3 regions of the Paenibacillus humicola genome follow, and region 3 is predicted to be linked to each of the others. Evidence: riboswitches for the same ligand, from Rfam matches in the RefSeq annotation. Region 3 holds a riboswitch; each other region holds the start of a gene.
What was found. Region 3 has a riboswitch for cyclic di-AMP ahead of PD282_RS02280 (C40 family peptidase). Riboswitches for the same ligand answer to the same signal wherever they lie in the genome.
Positions count from the first base shown of each region.

Region 1: it holds a riboswitch for cyclic di-AMP, as region 3 does, so the genes downstream of both, PD282_RS00705 (C40 family peptidase) here and PD282_RS02280 (C40 family peptidase) in region 3, are expected to answer to the same signal.
Region 2: it holds a riboswitch for cyclic di-AMP, as region 3 does, so the genes downstream of both, PD282_RS19645 (TrkH family potassium uptake protein) here and PD282_RS02280 (C40 family peptidase) in region 3, are expected to answer to the same signal.

Region 1 covers NZ_JAQGPL010000001.1:143,605-150,033, forward strand. Annotated here, with positions in the region: gene PD282_RS00695 (DEAD/DEAH box helicase) at 1-3,165, opposite strand, end outside; gene PD282_RS00700 (hypothetical protein) at 3,322-3,765, shown strand; gene PD282_RS00705 (C40 family peptidase) at 3,983-4,483, opposite strand; cyclic di-AMP (ydaO/yuaA leader) riboswitch at 4,487-4,638, opposite strand; gene PD282_RS00710 (metal-sensitive transcriptional regulator) at 5,067-5,399, shown strand; gene PD282_RS00715 (heavy metal translocating P-type ATPase) at 5,536-6,429, shown strand, end outside.
Region 2 covers NZ_JAQGPL010000001.1:4,278,600-4,285,028, forward strand. Annotated here, with positions in the region: gene PD282_RS19635 (LysR family transcriptional regulator) at 1-847, shown strand, start outside; gene PD282_RS19640 (cation:proton antiporter) at 958-2,193, opposite strand; gene PD282_RS19645 (TrkH family potassium uptake protein) at 2,211-3,569, opposite strand; cyclic di-AMP (ydaO/yuaA leader) riboswitch at 3,640-3,858, opposite strand; gene PD282_RS19650 (CPBP family intramembrane glutamic endopeptidase) at 4,103-5,710, shown strand; gene uvrC (excinuclease ABC subunit UvrC) at 5,787-6,429, opposite strand, start outside.
Region 3 covers NZ_JAQGPL010000001.1:480,365-486,793, reverse strand. Annotated here, with positions in the region: gene PD282_RS02290 (DUF6526 family protein) at 241-663, opposite strand; gene PD282_RS02285 (class I SAM-dependent methyltransferase) at 707-1,279, opposite strand; gene PD282_RS02280 (C40 family peptidase) at 1,656-2,522, opposite strand; cyclic di-AMP (ydaO/yuaA leader) riboswitch at 2,525-2,682, opposite strand; gene PD282_RS02275 (hypothetical protein) at 3,216-3,887, shown strand; gene PD282_RS02270 (GNAT family N-acetyltransferase) at 5,189-5,479, opposite strand; gene PD282_RS02265 (GNAT family N-acetyltransferase) at 5,669-6,241, opposite strand.

The sequences.
Region 1 (6,429 bases), 340 kb from region 3:
GGCGAGACGCCCGGCGGACCGGAGCGACTCGGCCCAGCTCAAGGCCTCCGCGCCTGCGATCGCGGCGATTTCCCCGCCGCTCATATCGCCTCGCCGCTTAAGCAGCGCGGCCAGCTCGTCCGGCGATGCCGGAGTCCGGCCGCCGCCGGTGTCCAGGCGGCTCGCTTCCGCGGCCATCGCGGCGGGATCGATCGCGCCGGCGACCGTCTCGCTGCCGAACAGCTCCCGGGCCAGCGATTTGCTGACGCCGAGCAGCTGCAGCTGCGTCGCCTCGCTGAGCCCGTCTCCCTCGTACAGCTGCGTATTGGCATAATCGGCCAGAAACTGGACGGCAAACGGCGACGGGGCGTTCGTTTCCCGGACGGCGATTTCGATCTCGCCGCCCGATATCCGCTCCAGCAGCCGTTTCAAGCCGCCGGCGTCCAAATAGCTGTGCAGGCATTCGCGCATCGCCTCCTGAAGATACGGAAAATGCTCCGCGTACGGAAGCGACTGCTTCAACAGCTCTTCGCTCCGCAGCCGCTTCTGCCACATTGGGGTGCGGGTGAAGCTGCGCGACAGCAGGAGCGACGTCTCGGCGATGCGCCGGAACGCAATCGCGAGCAGCGGGGAGCCGGATGCGGCTTCGGACAGCAGCGGCTCGGCGCTCTCCGGCGTGACCTGCCAGAGCGTCTGCAGCCAGGAGGCATCCCCGTCCGGCAGCACAAGCTCGATGCCGTTGTCCTTGGCGTTGCCGTAAGGCTTGTATGGGAGCAGCCGTTCGAACTGCCGCTCGATCGCCAGCAGCCACGTCCGGTTGATGCGCCGCCCGAACACGCTGTGAATAATGATGCGTGTCTGGTTCATCAAATCGCGGTAATGCTCGATCATGATCCGGCGGTCGGTCGGCAGCCCGAGCGCCCGGTGCTGCGCCGAGGCAAGCCCGATCAGCTCGGACGCCGCCAGCCGGTCGAGCCCGTACTCGGCATCCAGCCAATCTTCGGCGGCTTCCTCGCGCCCGCGCACCCGCAGCTCCTCGCCGGACGGGTTTACTGCCGCCAGATCGGGGGTCTTGAAGCGTTCCGCATCCGCGCCGGGCAGCCGGGAGTCCGGGCCGCCGGACTCCGCCGAATGCCCGGAGCTTGCTGCCGGACCATCGGAGCTTGCTGCTGGATCCGCGCCCCGCCCGAGACCGGCAAGTCCACTTCCGTCCCCGCCGCGCCCGGCTGTTTCCGGGCTCAGCCCGAACCGGTCCGCAAGCTCGCGCAGGAATGCGCCGAGCCTGGTGCCGAGCTCGTAGCTGCGGCCGCCGGGCTCGGCCCGCCAGAACGGGATCTCGCTGAAACGGTTCGGTGCTTCCTTCACATAAACGCGGTCGTTCTCGATGCCCGTGATCATCCAGGAGGACGTGCCGAGCTGGAACACGTCGCCGACGCGGCTTTCGGCGATATATTCCTCGTCCAGCTCGCCGAGATGGCTGCGGCTGTCGGCATGGTGAACCGGATAGGCCGAGCTTTGCGGGATCGTGCCGGCCCCGGTGATGGCCGCCATCGCAGTGCCGGCGCGCTTGCGGAGCAGACCGGCGCCGCGGTCCCAATCGATCAGCGGCCTGGCGAACGGATAGAAGCCGGCCAGCACCTTAAGCGCCGCCTCCAGCCGTTCACGCGGCAGGCTGCGATAGCATTCGCTGCCGGCGACCAGCGCATACAGGCTGTCCACCGACAGATCCCCGGCGGCGACAATCGCGGTCATCTGCTGCGAGAGCACGTCGATCGGCGCTTCCGGGAGCGAGATCGCTTCAATGCTTCGGCTCGCAATGTCGCGGCACAGCACCGCCGCCTCCGGCAGCTCGCTCCGGCTCCGCGCCAGGATGAAGCCGCGGCTGACGCCGCCGACGGCGTGGCCCGCCCGGCCGATCCGCTGGATGCCGGCCGCAGCGGTCTTCGGCGAGTCGATCTGGATGACGACGTCGACATGGCCGACGTCGATGCCGAGCTCGAGCGAGGACGTGGCGACCAGGCAGCGAAGCTCGCCGGCTTTGAGCATCCGCTCGACTTCGAGCCTGCGCTCGCGCGACAGGCTGCCGTGGTGGGCGCGGGCCATTTCGTATCCGGCGGCGTCGTTCAGCCGGAGGACGAGGCGCTCGCACAGCCGGCGGCTGTTCACGAAGAGCAGCGCCGAACGGCTGCCCTCCATCAGCTGCATCAGCCGCTCGACGATCGGCTGCCACACGGCGTCGCGCGTTTTGGCCGGCCGGCTCAGGTCGGGCATCGTGACACGCACCTGGATCGTTTTCGTCATGTCGCTTTCGACGATCCGCACGGGCCTCTCCGCGAAGCCGAGCGGGTGGCTGCCGCCCGCGCCCGCAGCGCGGTCCGCTTGGCCGATTGCCGATCCCGCCGTCACATCCGCGGCAGCCGAACCGCCGCCCGGACCTTCGGCGCGGCCTGCTTCGGATGCCGCCGCTCCGGCCGTCTCCGCGGCGTCGCCGGCCCGCTCCCAGCCGCCGAGAAACCGCGCGACGCGTTCGAGCGGCTTCTGCGTCGCCGATACGCCGATCCGCTGGACGGGGGAGGGGCACAGCGCGGACAAGCGCTCGAGCGTAAGCGACAAATGCGCGCCGCGCTTATCCGGGGCGAGGCCGTGAATTTCATCGACGATGACGGTGCGTACAGTGCGCAGCATGGCGCGGCTCTTCTCGCCCGTCAGCAGCAAATAGAGCGATTCCGGTGTCGTGACGAGCACATCGGGCGGCCTGCGGATCATTTTGGCGCGCTCGGAGGAAGGCGTATCGCCCGTCCGCACCGCGGTGCGGATCCCGGGCCAGTCGTCCTGTCCGTCTACGGGGCTTTCCGCCCGGAAGCGTTCGATATCGTCGATAAAGCCGGTCAAATGGTGCTGGATATCGTTGTTGAGCGCCTTCAGCGGCGTCACGTACAGCACGCGCACCCCCGGCTCCCGCGGGGCCGTTCCTTTGTCCGCTGCCGCTTTGTCCCGCGCGAGCCGGTCGAGACAGGGGAGCAAAGCGGCAAGCGTCTTGCCGGAACCGGTCGGCGCGGCGATCAGCGTATGCCGTCCGGCGTCGATGGACGCCCAGGCTTCCAGCTGCACGGGGGTCGGCTCGCCGAAGGCTTGCGCGAACCAGCCGGCAAGCGTCGGATGAAAGGCGGACAGTTCCGCACACATTTCGGTCACCGTCGAAAACTCCTTTCTGCGATTTTCCTCTGCAAGGGACAGCTTGAAGTGGTACCATTATACCCGTTTTTTGGTCAGTTTGCGCACAGGCCCACATAGGAATAGAAAAAACGGCCGCCGCTTGCGGCGGGGACGGGAGGATGCCGGATGGCAAAATGGCGGGAAAGCCTGGATGCGCGAAGGGAGGAGTGGAAGCAGGTGGAGGAGGCGCTTTCGCGCACCCTTGCGGGGCGGTCGGTGCTGCGCGTCGGGGGACCCGGCGCGCCGAGACTGGCGGCGCCGGCTTCGAAATCGGTCCGGTCGGGCGAGCTTGCCGGCGTCGAAGGCACGTTCGAAGCCGGGTTAGCCTGTTTTTGCCTGCGCGAGCTGCCGGCGGCGGAGCGAAGGGATTTTCTGAACCTGTGGCATTCGCGTCTGCGCGACGGGGCGACAGCGGTGCTGGCCGACCGGCGCGGCGAAGGCTGCGAGACCGCGTTTCAGCTGCACGAGCTGTTTGCGCCGGCCGGAACGACGCTCGACGTGCAGGTCGGCCGGACCTTCTGGTGGGTGCGCTACAAGGTGAAGAAACCGATTGACGCCGCGAGATCATGATTTGCTCGGATCAGACGCTCATCCTGCCGCCCCTGCGCCGATGGTTTCATTTCGTTCCCGAAACGCCGCTCATCACGAGGGTAAACAAAAACGCAGCCCGCTTGTCCGGCAGGCGGACAGGGCAGGCTGCGTTTTTGACTCCTCTATAGGAAAGGGGAAGCTTTCGCCTTCTTTTCACTATAGATCGAAGCCGGTTCTTCCTGAAGGGCGGAGCGAATTAATCGGCGTCTCCGCCGCCGTCCGGTGCATCGGACGGTTCGTCGGCATACTTTTGAAACGTATCCGGGCTCATGACGCGACGCGCGGTAACAAAGCGTTTCGAGTAGTACGAATCGCTGAGCGCACTGATCGTCACGCCTTTGCTGGAGGACGAGTGGGCAAATTTGCCGTCCCCGACGTAGATGCCAACGTGCGAAATGCCTCTGCCGTTCGTATTGAAAAATACGAGGTCGCCGGCGATCAAGTCGCTCTTGTCGATTTTCTTGCCGAGCCTGGCTTGCGACGAGGATGCGTGCGGGATGTTGACGCCGAGTTTATCGAACACGTACATCGTAAATCCGGAGCAGTCGAATCCTTTCGTCGTGGTGCCGCCGTAATGATACGGCGTTCCGATCACGTCGCTGATGACGCCATCCATTTTGGAGTCCGCAAACACGCTTCCTGCCTGGAAGGCTGCCGCAATGACGAGACCGATCATGAGCAGCAAAACCTTTTTCAAAAGAGAAGCTCCTTCCAACGCCTGCGAGGTTAGCTGTGGGGTTCGGTTGAAGGCTCCCTATGATCGCCTCTGGCATCCGGCCCTGCGGATACCGGGATCAATTCACCCAGAGTGGTTCCCCCGTTTCCCTTGCGGGAATTCGGCAAAATTTTCATCTTCGCTTACATTTCGATCATTTTCACACTTCTCCTTCCAAGTTCACAATTTGTTCACACATTAGAATTATGAAAGTGCAACTTTTTCGCGTTTCACTCGTACAGCGGGTTTCCGGGTTTTCAGATGGCCTATTTTTTCGGCTAAAGCGTTCTTCGGGAGCGGGGCGGCGGTTCGCCGTCCTGTCGAAAAAGGGGCAAAATCCGGCGGAGGCGCAGCGTACGTCAAAAAGACCGTTTCGTGACGGAAGCGGCCGCGGTTTTGTTCCGGACGAGCGTAGTGGGAGCCCTTGGAATCCGCACCGCTGGCGAAGCGGGATGCTCCTTACCTGCGTTGCCGGGACAATATTACCACTGATTGTATAGGGGGAGGGAGTATAGTATAATATAGATTATGAAGGAGGCGAGTCAAAATGAGCGTGGAAATGGAAATGCTGGGTCAAGTAAATGAACAGGATTCCAATTGTTGCGGAACCGATGGAACGGGACGAAAAAGCCATCATTCGGATAAAGTAAAAAATAGTTTGATCAGCCGTCTGAATCGGATTGAAGGTCAGGTTCGCGGCATTAAAGGGTTAATTGAGAAAGATACGTATTGTGACGACGTTCTGAACCAGATCGCCTCGATTCAATCCGCTCTGAATGGAGTCGGAAAACTTTTGCTGGAGCATCACCTGAAAAGCTGTGTCATCGAGCGTATCCAAGAAGGGGATACCGAGGTTTTATCGGAACTGATGATCACCATGAACAAACTCATGAAATAAAACCCAAGCCCAGCAGCGCTTGCTGCTTTTTCTTTAACCGATAATATACGGTACTGGGGTATTGTAAAAGATGTTGACTAAAAATAGGGTAGTGGGGTATACTACGAGCAAGGAATTGAACAAGAGGTGAATGATTGTGGAAACAAACGCTGCACAAGAAACCAAACAAACGACTTTGCAAATCACGGGCATGACGTGCGCCGCTTGCGCGAACCGAATTGAGAAGGGCCTAAACAAATTGGAAGGAGTCTCTGCCGCAAGTGTCAATTTTGCGCTGGAAAAAGCGAGCATCACTTACGACCCGGCGAAAATTGGCATAGGGAATGTGGAAGAGACCATTAAAAAGCTCGGCTATGATACGGCTAAAGAAGTGGCTCTGTTTAAGCTGGAAGGGATGACGTGCGCCGCTTGCGCGAATCGCATCGAGAAGGGACTCGGCAAAATGCCCGGCGTGGCCGGTGCATCTGTCAACTTTGCGATGGAAACTGCTCGTGTTGAATATTCGCCGGGTGAAGTCTCGATCGAAGAGATGCAAAATAAGGTCAAACAGCTTGGTTACAGAGCGATCGCCAAACAGGAAAGTGAAAACGCAGATGATCACCGCGGCCATGAGGTCAAGAATCAAAAACGGAAACTGCTCCTTTCGGCAATTCTTTCCTTCCCTCTCTTGTGGAGCATGGTTGCGCATTTTTCATTCACCTCATGGATCTACTTGCCGGAAATGCTGATGAATCCATGGTTTCAGCTTGTTCTGGCCACTCCTGTACAATTTTATGTCGGCAGACAGTTTTACGCAGGTGCATATAAGGCGCTCCGCAACGGCAGTGCGAACATGGACGTTTTGGTCTCGCTGGGCACTTCGGCCGCTTACTTCTACAGCTTGTATCTGACGATCGATTGGGCCGCGCAAGGAGGCAGTGTCCATCACGGACCGTCTTTGTACTATGAGACGAGTGCGATCCTGATCACGCTTGTTATTTTAGGGAAGCTATTTGAAACGCTCGCTAAAGGCCGCACATCGGAAGCGATC
Region 2 (6,429 bases), 3.8 Mb from region 3:
TTTGTCGCAGCCGGCGCTGTCGCGCAAAATCGCCCGGCTCGAGCAGGAGCTCGGCGTGGAGCTGTTCAACCGCGTCGGCAAGCGGCTCGAGCTGACGCGGATCGGGCAGCTGACTTACGATTACGCGGTCGAAACGCGCCAGCAGCATCTCCGTTATTTGAAGCTGGTCTCGGAATACAAGGCCGTCGGCCGCACGACGCTGACGATCGGCGCCAGCCTGACCACGCTGCAGACGACGCTGCCGGACCTGATTCAGGCGCTGACGGACCGCAGCCCCGAGCTCGACATTAAGGCGATCACCGGCAAAACGCACGAAATCGTCACGCTGGTCCGCGAGAAAAAAGCCGATCTCGGCATCGTCGCCTCGCGCATCGACGACCCGGCGATCCGCTGCGTGCCGCTGTTTGACGACCACCTCGAGCTGGTGCTTCCCCGCGGACTGTTCGTCGCGGACAAGGGCGGACCGGAAATCAGTTATTTGAACGGTCTGCCGATGATTTTATTTTCCAAAGGCACGTGGTACCGGATCCTGACGGACGAGCTGTTCGAGAAATACCGGCTGCTGCCCGACGTCCGGATGGAAATCGACTCGTTCGAGGCGATTTTGCGCCTGCTGCATACGTGCCGTGCCGCCACGCTGCTGCCGAAATCGTATTTGCGTGCGCAGCTGCTCGAAGATAACGAGCTGATGACGCTTTCGATTCCGGAGCTCGCCGAAACGAAACGAACGACGGCGCTCATCCATGCCGAAACGGAAACGCCAAGCCTTGCCGTCCGGCTGTGGATCGACGAAATCTCCGTTATGTACAAGAAGAAGCCGCCGGCCGCGGATATTTCCAAAAAGTGACGCCATCCCTAGAAGCTTTCGCTTATTCCCCGCAGGGTCCCCCGCAAAAAAACGGAAGCCGTTTAAAAAGGACAGCGCCGGCAAAATCGGCCTGTCCTTGTTAGTGTTGGCTATTTTTCCATTTCCAAATCCATACCGAGCTTTCTTGCCATCCAGGCGGTCGAGCTGGCCTGCAGCAAAATCGTCAGCATGATGGCCATGAACGTCACCGAAGCGATGACGTCGGCATGGTTTACGCCCATGCCGGCAAGCATGCCGGAAAGCGCAGCCGGGATGACGCCCGTCTCCCTTACCCAGCACATGAACCCCATTTCGCGCAGCGTCCACCGCGATTTCGCATCCGGCAGCGCGCTTGCCAGCACCGTCAGGGGGCGCGCGATCAGCATCAGCACGGCTACGGCGATCAGGCTCTGCCACCAGAAGCCGGCCAGCAGGCGTAAATCGACCTGGCTTCCGAGCAGCACGAAGATGAGCATCCGCATGATTACGGTGATATTGTCGGAAAAATGGGTCATTTCCTGGTCTTTGTCGGTCAGATCGAGACCGAACGTACCGGCGTTCCCCCAGATCAGGCCGGCGACGAAGGTCGCCATAAAACCGCTCACGTGAAGAAGGTCCCCGATCAGGTAGGCGGCGACCGCCGTCCCGATCATCGCGATCGTCGTATAATCGCGCAGGATGCCGAGCCGAAAATGGCCGACGAGGTACACGACGAGAAAACCGAACGCGATGCCGATGACGATGCCTCCGAGGGCCGTAATGAGAAAATCGCCGATCAAATGCCCGGCGTTCAGCGCGGATTTGCCCGTCGCCGCTCCGAGCAGCGCGAACGTGACGATGGATCCCGTCGCATCGTTGAAGGCGGATTCGCTTTCGACCGTTTCCCTTACGCGCTCGCGGATTTTGACCTGCCGGAACACCGGAATGATGGAAGCCGGATCGGTGGAGGCGACGACGGAAGCCGCCAGCAGCGAATAAAGCCATTCGATCCCGAACAGCAGGTGAATTGCGGTTCCGACGACGGCGACCGTGATGAGCACGCCCGGCACGCTGAGAAGGCCTACGGTCCACCCAACCTGCCTCAAGCCGTGCAGCCGGATATTGCGCCCGCCGTCGAACAGGATGATGGCCGACCCGGCCACGAGGATGAGCTGGTTGGTCAGCGAGCTGCTCGTCTCGTTGATCCAGTGCAGTCCTTGTCCGAGCAGCATGCCGGCGACGATAAACAGCGCCACATCCGGAAGCTTCAGACGGGATGAGACAAATCCGGCGATCATGCCGGAGCTTACGATTAATAGGATCAGTAAAAGCAGGTGGTGAATGATATCGGTCGTTGGCGTTTCCATGCATGTATTCTCCTATCCTATCCGATGGTCATTTTGCCCTCGGGGTAGCGGTACAGTTCTTTCTCCGTGCGCGGACCGAGCGCGTATGCGAGCGTCAGCGGGCCGAGCCGTCCGGCAAACATGGTGAGGCTGATCAAAATTTTGCCGACCAGCGACAGGTCCGGCGTGATGCCGGTCGTCAGCCCGACGGTGCCGAAAGCCGAGGTCGTCTCAAATAAAATGCGGATAAACGCCTTATCCTCCGTCGTCGACAGCACCATCGTGACGAAGATGACGAGCGCCAGCGACAGCATCGTGATCGTCAGCGCCTTGAAAATCCGCTCGCGCCCCAGCCGGTAGCGGAACATCACGATATCCTCGCGGCCGCGGATCATGGCGATGACGGCGCCGACCAGCGTCGTGAACGTGGTCGTTTTGATGCCGCCGCCGGTCGACCCGGGGGAAGCACCGATAAACATCAGGATGACGATAAAAAACTGCGTCGCCTGCCGCATCGAGCTGATATCGATCGTATTGGCGCCCGCCGTACGCGGGGAGACGGACTGGAAAAACGAAGCCCATATTTTGCCGCCCCAGCTCAACGATCCGAGCGTGGCGTCGTTCGTAAACTCAAACACGAAAATCACGAATGCGCCGACGCCGATCAGAATGCCGGTCGCGGACAGCACGACCTTGGAGTGAAGCGAAAGCCGTTTGTTTTTGCGATAGTCCATCAAATCGGCGATGACGATGAAGCCGAGTCCGCCCAGGATGATCAGCAGCATCGTGACGAGATTGACGATCGGGTCGTGGACGTAACCGACCAGGCTGACGAATGGCGTGCCGAATTGGCCGAACAGGTCGAAGCCGGCATTATTAAAAAAGGAGACCGCATGCCAGACGCCGAAATAGACCGCTTTTCCAAGCGGCATGTCGAACGCCCAGCGGACCGAAAAGAGAACGGCCCCGGCCAGCTCGATGCTGAGGGAATACAGGATTACCCTGCGGATCAGCCGCACGATCCCTTCCATGCTTGTCTGGTTAAACGCCTCCTGAAGGATTAACCGCTCCTTAAGCGAGATTCGTTTTCGCAGTACGAGAGCGAAAAGCGTCGACATGGTCATGAACCCGAGTCCGCCGACCTGAATGAGCGTAATAATGATGATCTGACCCGGGATCGAATAATGGCTGCCCGTATCCACGACCACGAGCCCCGTCACGCAGGTAGCGGAAGTGGCGGTAAAAAGCGCATCCATAAACGGAGTCGAAACGCCGGCGCTCGACGCGAACGGCATCGACAGCAGCAGACCGCCGAGCAGAATGATCAGGGCGAAGCCCGTGACCAAGATTCGGGGCGGGGACCATTTTGCCACGTTCAATATCGATTTGATCTTCATTCGTTCCCCCCACTGTACGGCTCCGTACGCACAAAAAAAAGCACTGGAATCCGAGTGCTTGTATGCGGTCATTCCTGTTCGTTCCAGCCTGCGAGGTTAGCTGACGGATTCGGGCCCGGACAGGCGGCCCTATTAGCCGGGAAGACTGCGGCGGCAAATATGCAATCCGCGGTGCCCGTCCTTGGCGAAATTCACCCCGTGCCGCCGGCAGCATGCCTGAATAAGCAGTTCGCGTCCGACAGCAGTATGGTTCCCCCGTTTTCAGTTTGAAATTCGGCTGTTTTATTCAATTGATTCACATTATAAAACGGAAGACGCGTAAAATCCAACCGTCAATACGGAAGAAATCCATCCGTTTTGCTTCAAATTGAGCCTTAGGCGTCCGCAAATCGGTCGGTTGCGGGCTTTCTTGTCCCGTTATCTTATCCTCCATCCGCAGGCTGCCCATTCGCATGGATAATTTCGGAACAACTATGATATGGTAGTTGTATAGCCCTTTTTTGTCCCCCAATTCAGCCGACCGAGGTGCATGTATGAATGACGATCAGAAGCAGCCGCGCCGGAACCTGTTCGCCTGGCTGGGCGCCGCCGGAATAATTCTCTTTTTGCTGGTGCAGGTCCTTCCGTCCACGTCCGAAGCTTTTTTCGGCAATTCGAGCGAAAAGGTCATTCCGAAAAGCGCCGCCGAACGCACCGCGGCCGATTTCGCCAGACGGCAGTTCGATCAGGCTCCGCTGAAGATGGAGACAGTTTACCAGTCGGACAGTCTGTTCTACGGCTACCTGGAGAAAACGAAGTTAACCAAAGCTTACGACAAAAAATACGACGTCAAATTTCCGACCGACACGTATCAGGTGAACGCAGACATGCCGGGTGGCGGCACGTTGTTCGTCTATATTCACATGGAGCACGGCAATATCGTCGGCTGGAACCGCGTTCCAGACCCGCAGCCGGCGAAGGCTCCCGGCGCGGGAGAAAGCCGCGACGCCGCCGTCAAATTCGCCGTCTCGCAGGGGTTCAAGGCGAATGCGTTATCGGTGAAGCGGGAGGATGCGAACAACGGCACCGTGTGGCTGAACGTAAACGGCTATTCGGCGGGGGATGCGAAGCTGACGCTGCAAATCCGCACCGAACGGACCGCGGACGGCCGAATCCGCGTCGCCGGGTATAAACCGGCGTTTACCGTGCCGCAGAGCTACTCGTCCTATGTCGACGCGCAAGAAAGGCTCGCCGGGAAGCTGTCTTTTATCGGCAGTCTGCTCATGTCGCTGGTCATGTTCATCCTCGCGATTATTTATGCCGTCCTGTACCGCAGGAACACGTCATTCGTGCGCGGACTCGTGATGGCCGTTTTGTTTCTCGGCATGTATACGGCGAACAACTTCAATATGAAGGATGCGCTGCTCGCCAGCTTCGGCGAAGATCCGGACGCCGCGCTTCAAGCGGCGGTGGCGGTCGGCTTCACCTGCTTTTTGACGGCCGGAATGGCGCTGGCGGCCTATTTCTCGCTTGTAGCCGGGGACGGCTTGTGGCGGTCGATGGGACGCAGCCTATGGCCGAGAGCGGCCGCGCCCGGGTACGCCGGACATGTATGGTCCAGCATGAAGCTCGGCTATTTGTTTGCGTTCATGCTGCTCGGCCTGCAGACGATCATTTTCATCGTCCTGATGAACGCGACCGGCGCCTGGTCGACGACCGACGTGACGCAGTCGCCGTACAATTTCGCCTATCCCTGGCTGTTCCCGCTGCTGGCGTGGTGCGCGGCCATATCCGAGGAGGCGGTTTACCGGCTGTTCGGCATCGCCCTGCTGCGCAAATGGTTCAAGAATACGTTTGTCGCCGCGCTCATTCCGACCGTCATCTGGGCGCTCGGGCACGTCACGTACCCGATATTCCCGTCGACGACCAGGCTGATCGAGCTCACAATTATCGGTCTCATACTGAGCGGATTAATGCTCCGCTACGGCTTTATGACGGTCCTGTTCGCTCACGCCGTCATGGACAGTGTCATGATGGCGGTGTCGCTCATTTTCCTCGGCGGGGCCGGCAATATCGTCATGGGCGCCGTTTATGCCGTACTGCCGGCTGTTATCGCTTGGGTCATCGCCCGCTTCGCCCGCTGGAGGTACCGTACCGCATGACGGCTCGGCTGCAGGGCCTGCGGCCCTTTATCGCCCGGCGCCGCCAGAGCGGCGTCGAACGGTCCGGCCGCAGAGCTTATGGCTCTTCGCGCAGCGCTTCGATAATTTGAACGGCGAGCTTCTCGCCGATGGACAGAGGCCGGAAGTCTTCGACGGAGGCCTCTTTAATTTTTTTAAGCGAGCCGAAATGCTTCAGCAGCGCCTTGCGCCGCTTCTCGCCGATGCCGGGGATGGCGTCGAGCCGCGAGGCGACCATCGATTTGGCGCGCTGCTCGCGGTGAAACGAGATCGCGAATCGGTGCACCTCGTCCTGAATGCGCTGCAGCAAATAAAACGGCTGACTGTCGCGCGCGAGCGGAATGATTTCCATCGTATCGCCCGCCATCAGCTGCGCGGTCTTGTGCTTGTTGTCCTTGACCAGTCCGCAGACCGGCACGTTCAGGCCGAGCTCGTTCTCAAGCACGTCCAGCGCGGCGGAAATCTGCCCCTTGCCGCCGTCCACGATGATGAGGTCCGGCTGCTGCAGCCCTTCCTTCAGCACTCGCTCATAACGGCGGCGGATCACCTCGCGCATCGTTTCGTAATCGTCCGGCCCCTGCACCGTGCGCACTTTATATTTGCGGTATTCCTTCTTGTCCGGTTTACCGTCCGCAAACACGACCATCGCCGATACCGGGCTCGCTCCTTGGATATTGGAGTTGTCGAACGCTTCGATGCGC
Region 3 (6,429 bases):
CAGCCTTTTTTCAAGCTGCCAAAGTATCTTCAAGCCGCCTGGGGTGTTAAACAGCGATACGGCAAGTGAGTTACCTTGAAATAAGGTAGTTAAATAAACGTGTCAATGCGGCGAGTGCTTTCCCAATATAACGGGAGAAGGCTCGCCTGATTGCCGTTTACTGCCGTAAAATTGCAGTACCGCTTCACTAAAAAAATGAGAGCCCCCTAAACATCAAAGTGGGGACTCACAGCAAGTGCTTTACACTCTATAGTAATCGCCTTTCCAATCTTTAATCGCTTTTTTAATATCATTTGGGCTTAAATTTTCCGAGACGGCTTTTTTGCAAAGCTCAGCGAATTCGGCATCGCTCGCAAAACGCAGGGCAAGAATTTGATGAAGTGTAAGCCTGGAGTCCAACGTTTGTCCCGTTAACACATAATGGCGAAAATTTTCCTCCGCTCTTATTGCTCTGTCCTGGGCCTTCAATGGATAGCTTCTAATCACAAAGCTAAGCGTAATGAGATACACAAAAGTAAGCAGCATAATAACAACGGGAAGACTAAATCCCTCCTTGACTGCATAAACGATGTTGGTTACGAACAGAGCCAGCGATACGACAGGTAAAACGTAATGAAACGGCGGGTGAAGTCTGCGATGATTAGCGTAATTTTGTTTAGTCATCATAATCCCCCTTATATTTTGGTGTTCCAATTTGATTTTTCATTCATTTAATTGAGGCGATAAAAATATATAAAAAATCAGTTGGGGAAACATGCTTCTTTATTGAGAATCCTGACTCATGGAGTGCTTGTTCCATATCTTTTGAAGATATACGAATTTTCATAGGCGGACCCATCGGGCTTTCTTTGGGCTCCCATTCACAGATAACTAAATGTGCATTTGGTTTCATTACACGTTTTATTTCATTTAAACTCATGGATATAGGTTTAACTGCATGCAGCACCAATGAAGCAATGACAATATCTATTGAATGATCTTTAAACGGCATGTCGGTCATCGAGGCTTCAACTAACTCAATATTAGGTATGCTTTGCTCCTCTATTTTAGACTTTAGAGCAGCTAACATTTCAGGTTCTAAATCCAAAGCATAAACAGTGCCTTCCGTCATTTGCGCAGCCGGGATCGAAAAATAACCGGTTCCAGCTCCAATATCCAGAATACGGTCGCCTTTTTGAATGGGGAGCATTTCTAACAATTGTTCAGGGGAAAGGAGTTTCTTTCTTTCAGGACTTTCCAGAACCTCTTTATTTTTCGGGTCAAAACGATGTTGTTGCATTCCACACCTCCAAGGTTTTCATTAACCAATTAAACCCAAGACGATCTTACCATAATCTTTGTATTGCCGCACGGAAGCCCGTTCGAAGTCGAACTCGTATCCGTAATGAACATGTCCAATTAAATTTTGTTATCCTCTCTCACCGCATGAGACCTATAAAATCCGCCTGCACTTTCACCGCCACGAAAAAAAGCCGCTAATCGCTTGGCGGCTTCGTTTCTGCAGCGCTCTGTCGTTCCTATCGAATCCACATATTTGCCGATCTGCGTCAGATCCAGTCCGATGAATTCGGCTTCCGACCAGCACGTATTGCAGGCGCAAAAGTCAAGATTAAAATTATACGGTCCACCCAAGGAAGGGCGGACCGTATGAACGTTTATATAATACGTTTGGTGCCGATGTACTTCGATCCCCAATAACTGTTGGTCAGCGAATCGATATGTATACCGCGTGACGAAGTAGCAGAAATGAATAAGTTGTCGCCGATATAGATGCCTACATGCATAATCGAACCAATCGAGAAGAACACGAGATCCCCGGGCTTTTTCGCATCGGTAACCCGGTTCCCCGAGGAATTAAACATTTGGTGGGAGGTACGGGGTAAATCCACGCCCTGCTGCCGGAACAGGTAATTCACGAATCCGGAGCAGTCGAAACCGGAAGGCGACATGCCGCCCCACACATAAGGAACGCCGAGCAGCGATTTTGCTTTCTCAATCACGATCGACGACAAAAGGGGAGTTTGCGCCTTCGCCACCGAAGCTTTTAAAGCCGGTACATGATCTTTGCCATCCTCACTGATGATCGCGATATTGGAATTGTTGTCCCACTGCATCTTGTACCCAAAGCTTTCCGAAATGAATCGAACCGGTATGAACATACGGCTATCCTTCAATTGTGCCGGCGAGTCCATCGAAACGTGCTTGCCATTCACCGTGGCTTGTTTTGAGCCCGTTTTCATCTTAATGGTACGGTCGTTGCTTTGAAGCGTTATCTGTACCTCCGAACCGTCTTTGGTCCAGTCCACTTTATACTCCATTCGCTCGGCTATGGGCCGAATGGGCACCTGCACGTACCCGTTTCCGTCAACGAACGGCGCAGATTCCGAGAACGCTACAACCGAATCGTTAATTTGAACCTTTACTTCGTTTGCGGAATTGGCATGAGCGGTCGTTGCATGCATTACAGCCCCGGCAGCCCAAACCGCGCAAGATAAAACAGCGGTCTTGAACAATCGATTCAACAGGATTCGCCTCCATTGGCCTCCGAGGTTAGTTGACGGGTTCGGGAAGAGGAATTCCCTAGCCTGTCCGGCTAAAAAGCACCCGGATAAGCATTCACCCCAAAAAATAAGTTCCCCCGTACCGGTCACTCTGTATGACCGGATTCGGCACGTTCATTTACCACGTTAAATCTAGCACGGAATTGCAGCCGGATACAATCCACAAAGAATGTTCAAAATGTCTCTGAAAGGTATTTTTCTAGATTTTATCCAGTAAATGCCGGGGGCGTGAGAATTATCCGTTACCCCTTAAATATACAGAAATACGCTCAACTTCAAGGCAAATGGCGCAATAAGGCTGTATGGCACGTTACTTTTTGATGTCTCGATTGGACGAGACTGAATCCGGATTAATTTTTTTTAAGAATTGCCAATGGCGCTTTTAGCCGTTCGTTGAGGGGTAAAAATGCTGGCGATACCGGCCCCGCTTTGGAAACCAAATGCTTGAGGCTTCGGCATGCGGACCGTATCGGAGTAATAGATTTCCAGAAGGTTTTTGTAAAACTGCGTGAAAATCGGAGGTGTTATGACAACTCGGGTATATTAGGAAATTTGACATCCCCCTTTAATCGCCTCCCTCAACGAATGTTCTATTAGAGTGAGAGCTATTCGTCTGTCACCTAAGATTCAACAAAAAAAGAGGGGTGCAAAAGGATGGCACATACAATTTCACTCCTGGGTTTTTTCGGGGCAACTCTTTTCTTACTCTGGGGGATCGTGAACTTATTTAGAATCAACGGAAAAGCTAAATGGAGTTTTATCCTTTCAGGGGGCTGCATTATTCTCCATCTTATTGGCTTGAATGCCGATCAAGAGGCTTTACAGGATACATTCTCTGCAAAAAAAGAATTGGCGCCTGGTTCAAATCCAACTGCTCTATCAAACACAGCCGCCACGAATATAAAGGCATCAGAAGAAACGGTTTTGAACATAAAGTCCCCGCCGGCAGTACAACCATCCATCGTAAAGAATACAGAAACCACTCTCCCGTTCGATAAATTTGTTTTAAAACCAAAATATGGATATGCTCGGGACAAGTCGTATGTGGAAAAGGGCACCGATGCTGATACCGCCTATTTGGAGTCTTTTGATCATCACGAAACCGGTTCTCCGAATGTCGGAACAATCGATGGAAAAACTCCAACTGGTAATCGTAAACCCGTCACTGTTTCAAAACCATCTTCCTTGTCCAAGATACGGACTCATAAACCTATATCAAAGCAAAAATCGATCTACAAACCTGCACCGAAGAAGCCGAGAACGATTCACAAAGCGGCATCGAAGTCTAGAATTCCAGTGAAATCTTCAAAACCAGGGAAGTTCTAAAGTCGTTGATTATGAAAATTGCGGTCTATACGGCGCTGCTGGATCGGTATAAAGCCCACTTTGTTCTGGACGATATACCTTGATCAACCGTCCCTCCGGCTATTCTGAATTGCCCTGATCAGCAACATCGGTCGCTGCCGTTGCACTTTCCATCATGACACCGCAATTCCATTTCACATCTGGCTTATGATTTCCTGGAAAAAAGCAAAAAGAACGCTGCCCATTGATTCAGCATTGGACAAGTGGTAGTATTGGAGTATAGAAAAGGAAATTTTGGCATACACTAAAAAGAGCCTTCGCCGAGTGCAACGGCAAAGACTCTAAGGACGAAAAGGCTGTGGACACCCACGGCGCGCAAAGTATGAACTAAGCGAGACCCACCGTTAGGGAGTCAACCTAATTACGCGGTGGGTTTTCGCTTGTTTAGCTTCCGTTTTATCCATCGATAGAGCTTCCGAGCACTTAACACAATGCTAAGTACAGTAGCAATCCATTTCAGGATATCAAGTAGCGCCACAAGTGCGACCATGGCGTCACCCCCTTTCGGAAGTGAGCTACGCCGTGGCCGCCCCACCGCATTTAAGTCCTTTATAAGATTATATCATGGAAAGTCTGTCCAAAATCACACTTTTTAGTGACTATTTTTCCGATAATTTGTCCAAGCTAGAGACTGAGGTGATCAGTCATGTTTGGACTAGGGAAACCACGTACTCCCTTTGGAAAGTGGCTAGATAAAAACGGCATCCCCCAAGAATGGATCGCAAAAGAAACGAAGCTGAACCGATTTACAATATACAAATTGGCAAACAAAATCGATCATATGCCCAGCGGACGCACAATGAAGAAAGTCTTAGATGCCCTTCGAAAAATCGACCCGAATATAAAGCAAGACGACTTTTGGAGCATGTAAAGGAACAGTTGGCCAACGAGTTCCTAATTTGATCGAATCTTTGGTGTAATTGCACCCCCAAATCTCTCGTGCTATGCTTTGACTATATTTAAAGAAGGGACATAGATGCGCGAACATCTACGTCCCGGGTACTCAGCTGGCTAAGGGCTGTCAGCTTCGGAACCAGATCATGAAATGACCGTTTATCCTGGCAGGGGCAGTTTATTCAGCTCTTTGTAATAACTGCCGGCAGCTTTTTTGTTAAGGCAGTTGAAGTAAACGTATGATTTCGCCATCTACTACTTCTTCATTTACCCTTTTAAATCCCAAGGATTCATACAACTCTCCAGCAATTAGATTATCGGGTCTATGTCCGATCATCATTCTTTTGCAATTCATTAAGCCCATATGCTCATTTTTTCATGGCTGCCTTTCCGTAGCCTTTACTCTGGTGCTTTTCATCAATCATTAATGCAGGTATCCAGTAGTTCCCGTTCTCGTCGGGTATTTTACAGTAAGCTATAAATCCGACTAAATCAGAATCCCAATATACTGCACGTAGTTCAAAATCATCAACGAATTTAGACTCCGCAATCCAATAAACAACAGGTGCTGGAAAAACATTTAGTTGTTCTGGCTTTACTTTTAGCTTGCTGCACTCATACCGGTTCTGATTAGACACTGGCATTAAATTAATTCCCATACCCATTTCCTCCTTGACTTCACAGAGGAATCAGTACCTCTGTGATTATTGCTGAAATTCCTTCATTACAACCGCCAAAGTTTTCATTTCATAACTGTATTACACAATGTCAGCAGCACTAAGATGCCTGCCAGTTACTTCAATGAATCAGGGAGTATCACGTGGCGCCTGCTCCAGACTTACTATCGTTCAGTTGAGCTTCGAAAGGTGCTCAACATATTCATCCTTGGTAAGTCCAAATAAAATGGAATCATAGTACTTCCCATCGGTGTAAAAGACTTTTCGGCGAACCCCTTCTTGAAAGCAGCCAACTTTTCTAAGTATAGCTATAGAGGCTTCGTTTCCTTCCAGTACGGAATTATTAAACTTATTTAATCTACGTTCAAAAAAAGCATATTTTAAAAGTATATTTACCGACCTCGTGCCATAACCTTTACCTCGTTGGTCTCTGTCGATTTGGATACCAATACTAAACGTACCGTTTCGCTCGTCTATACTGTTTAAATTGATTCCACCGACATTTTCATTTTTTAAATTCTCTATGGTGAACATAATTCGATTCGTTGAGAAATCAGCATATGTTTCTGCAAAAGACCTTGCTTCTGTGATTGTAGGCGGTAATTCTACTGCACACTCCAAGAAACGACGCGCAGGTGTATCAAAACGATTTAAATAGCGACTTTCCCAATCTTCTGGTTGTATTGCACGTAACCTTATTGTATTATCTTGCCAAAAGTAATTGTCGTAATTTATCTCTCGCATAAATGCACCTCCCTGGAATATCCATCCCTTTCTACTGTACCAAATTATCACTCAGATATTGGGTAAAAAACAATTGAAATTAAAGAGTCCTGCAATTTCATTAATCTTCCGGTTCTAGCGGGGCAGACCGCCACACGATCCCGCGGCAGCCTCATCGAGCTCTTATATCCGTTAGGCTAATCGTCAAT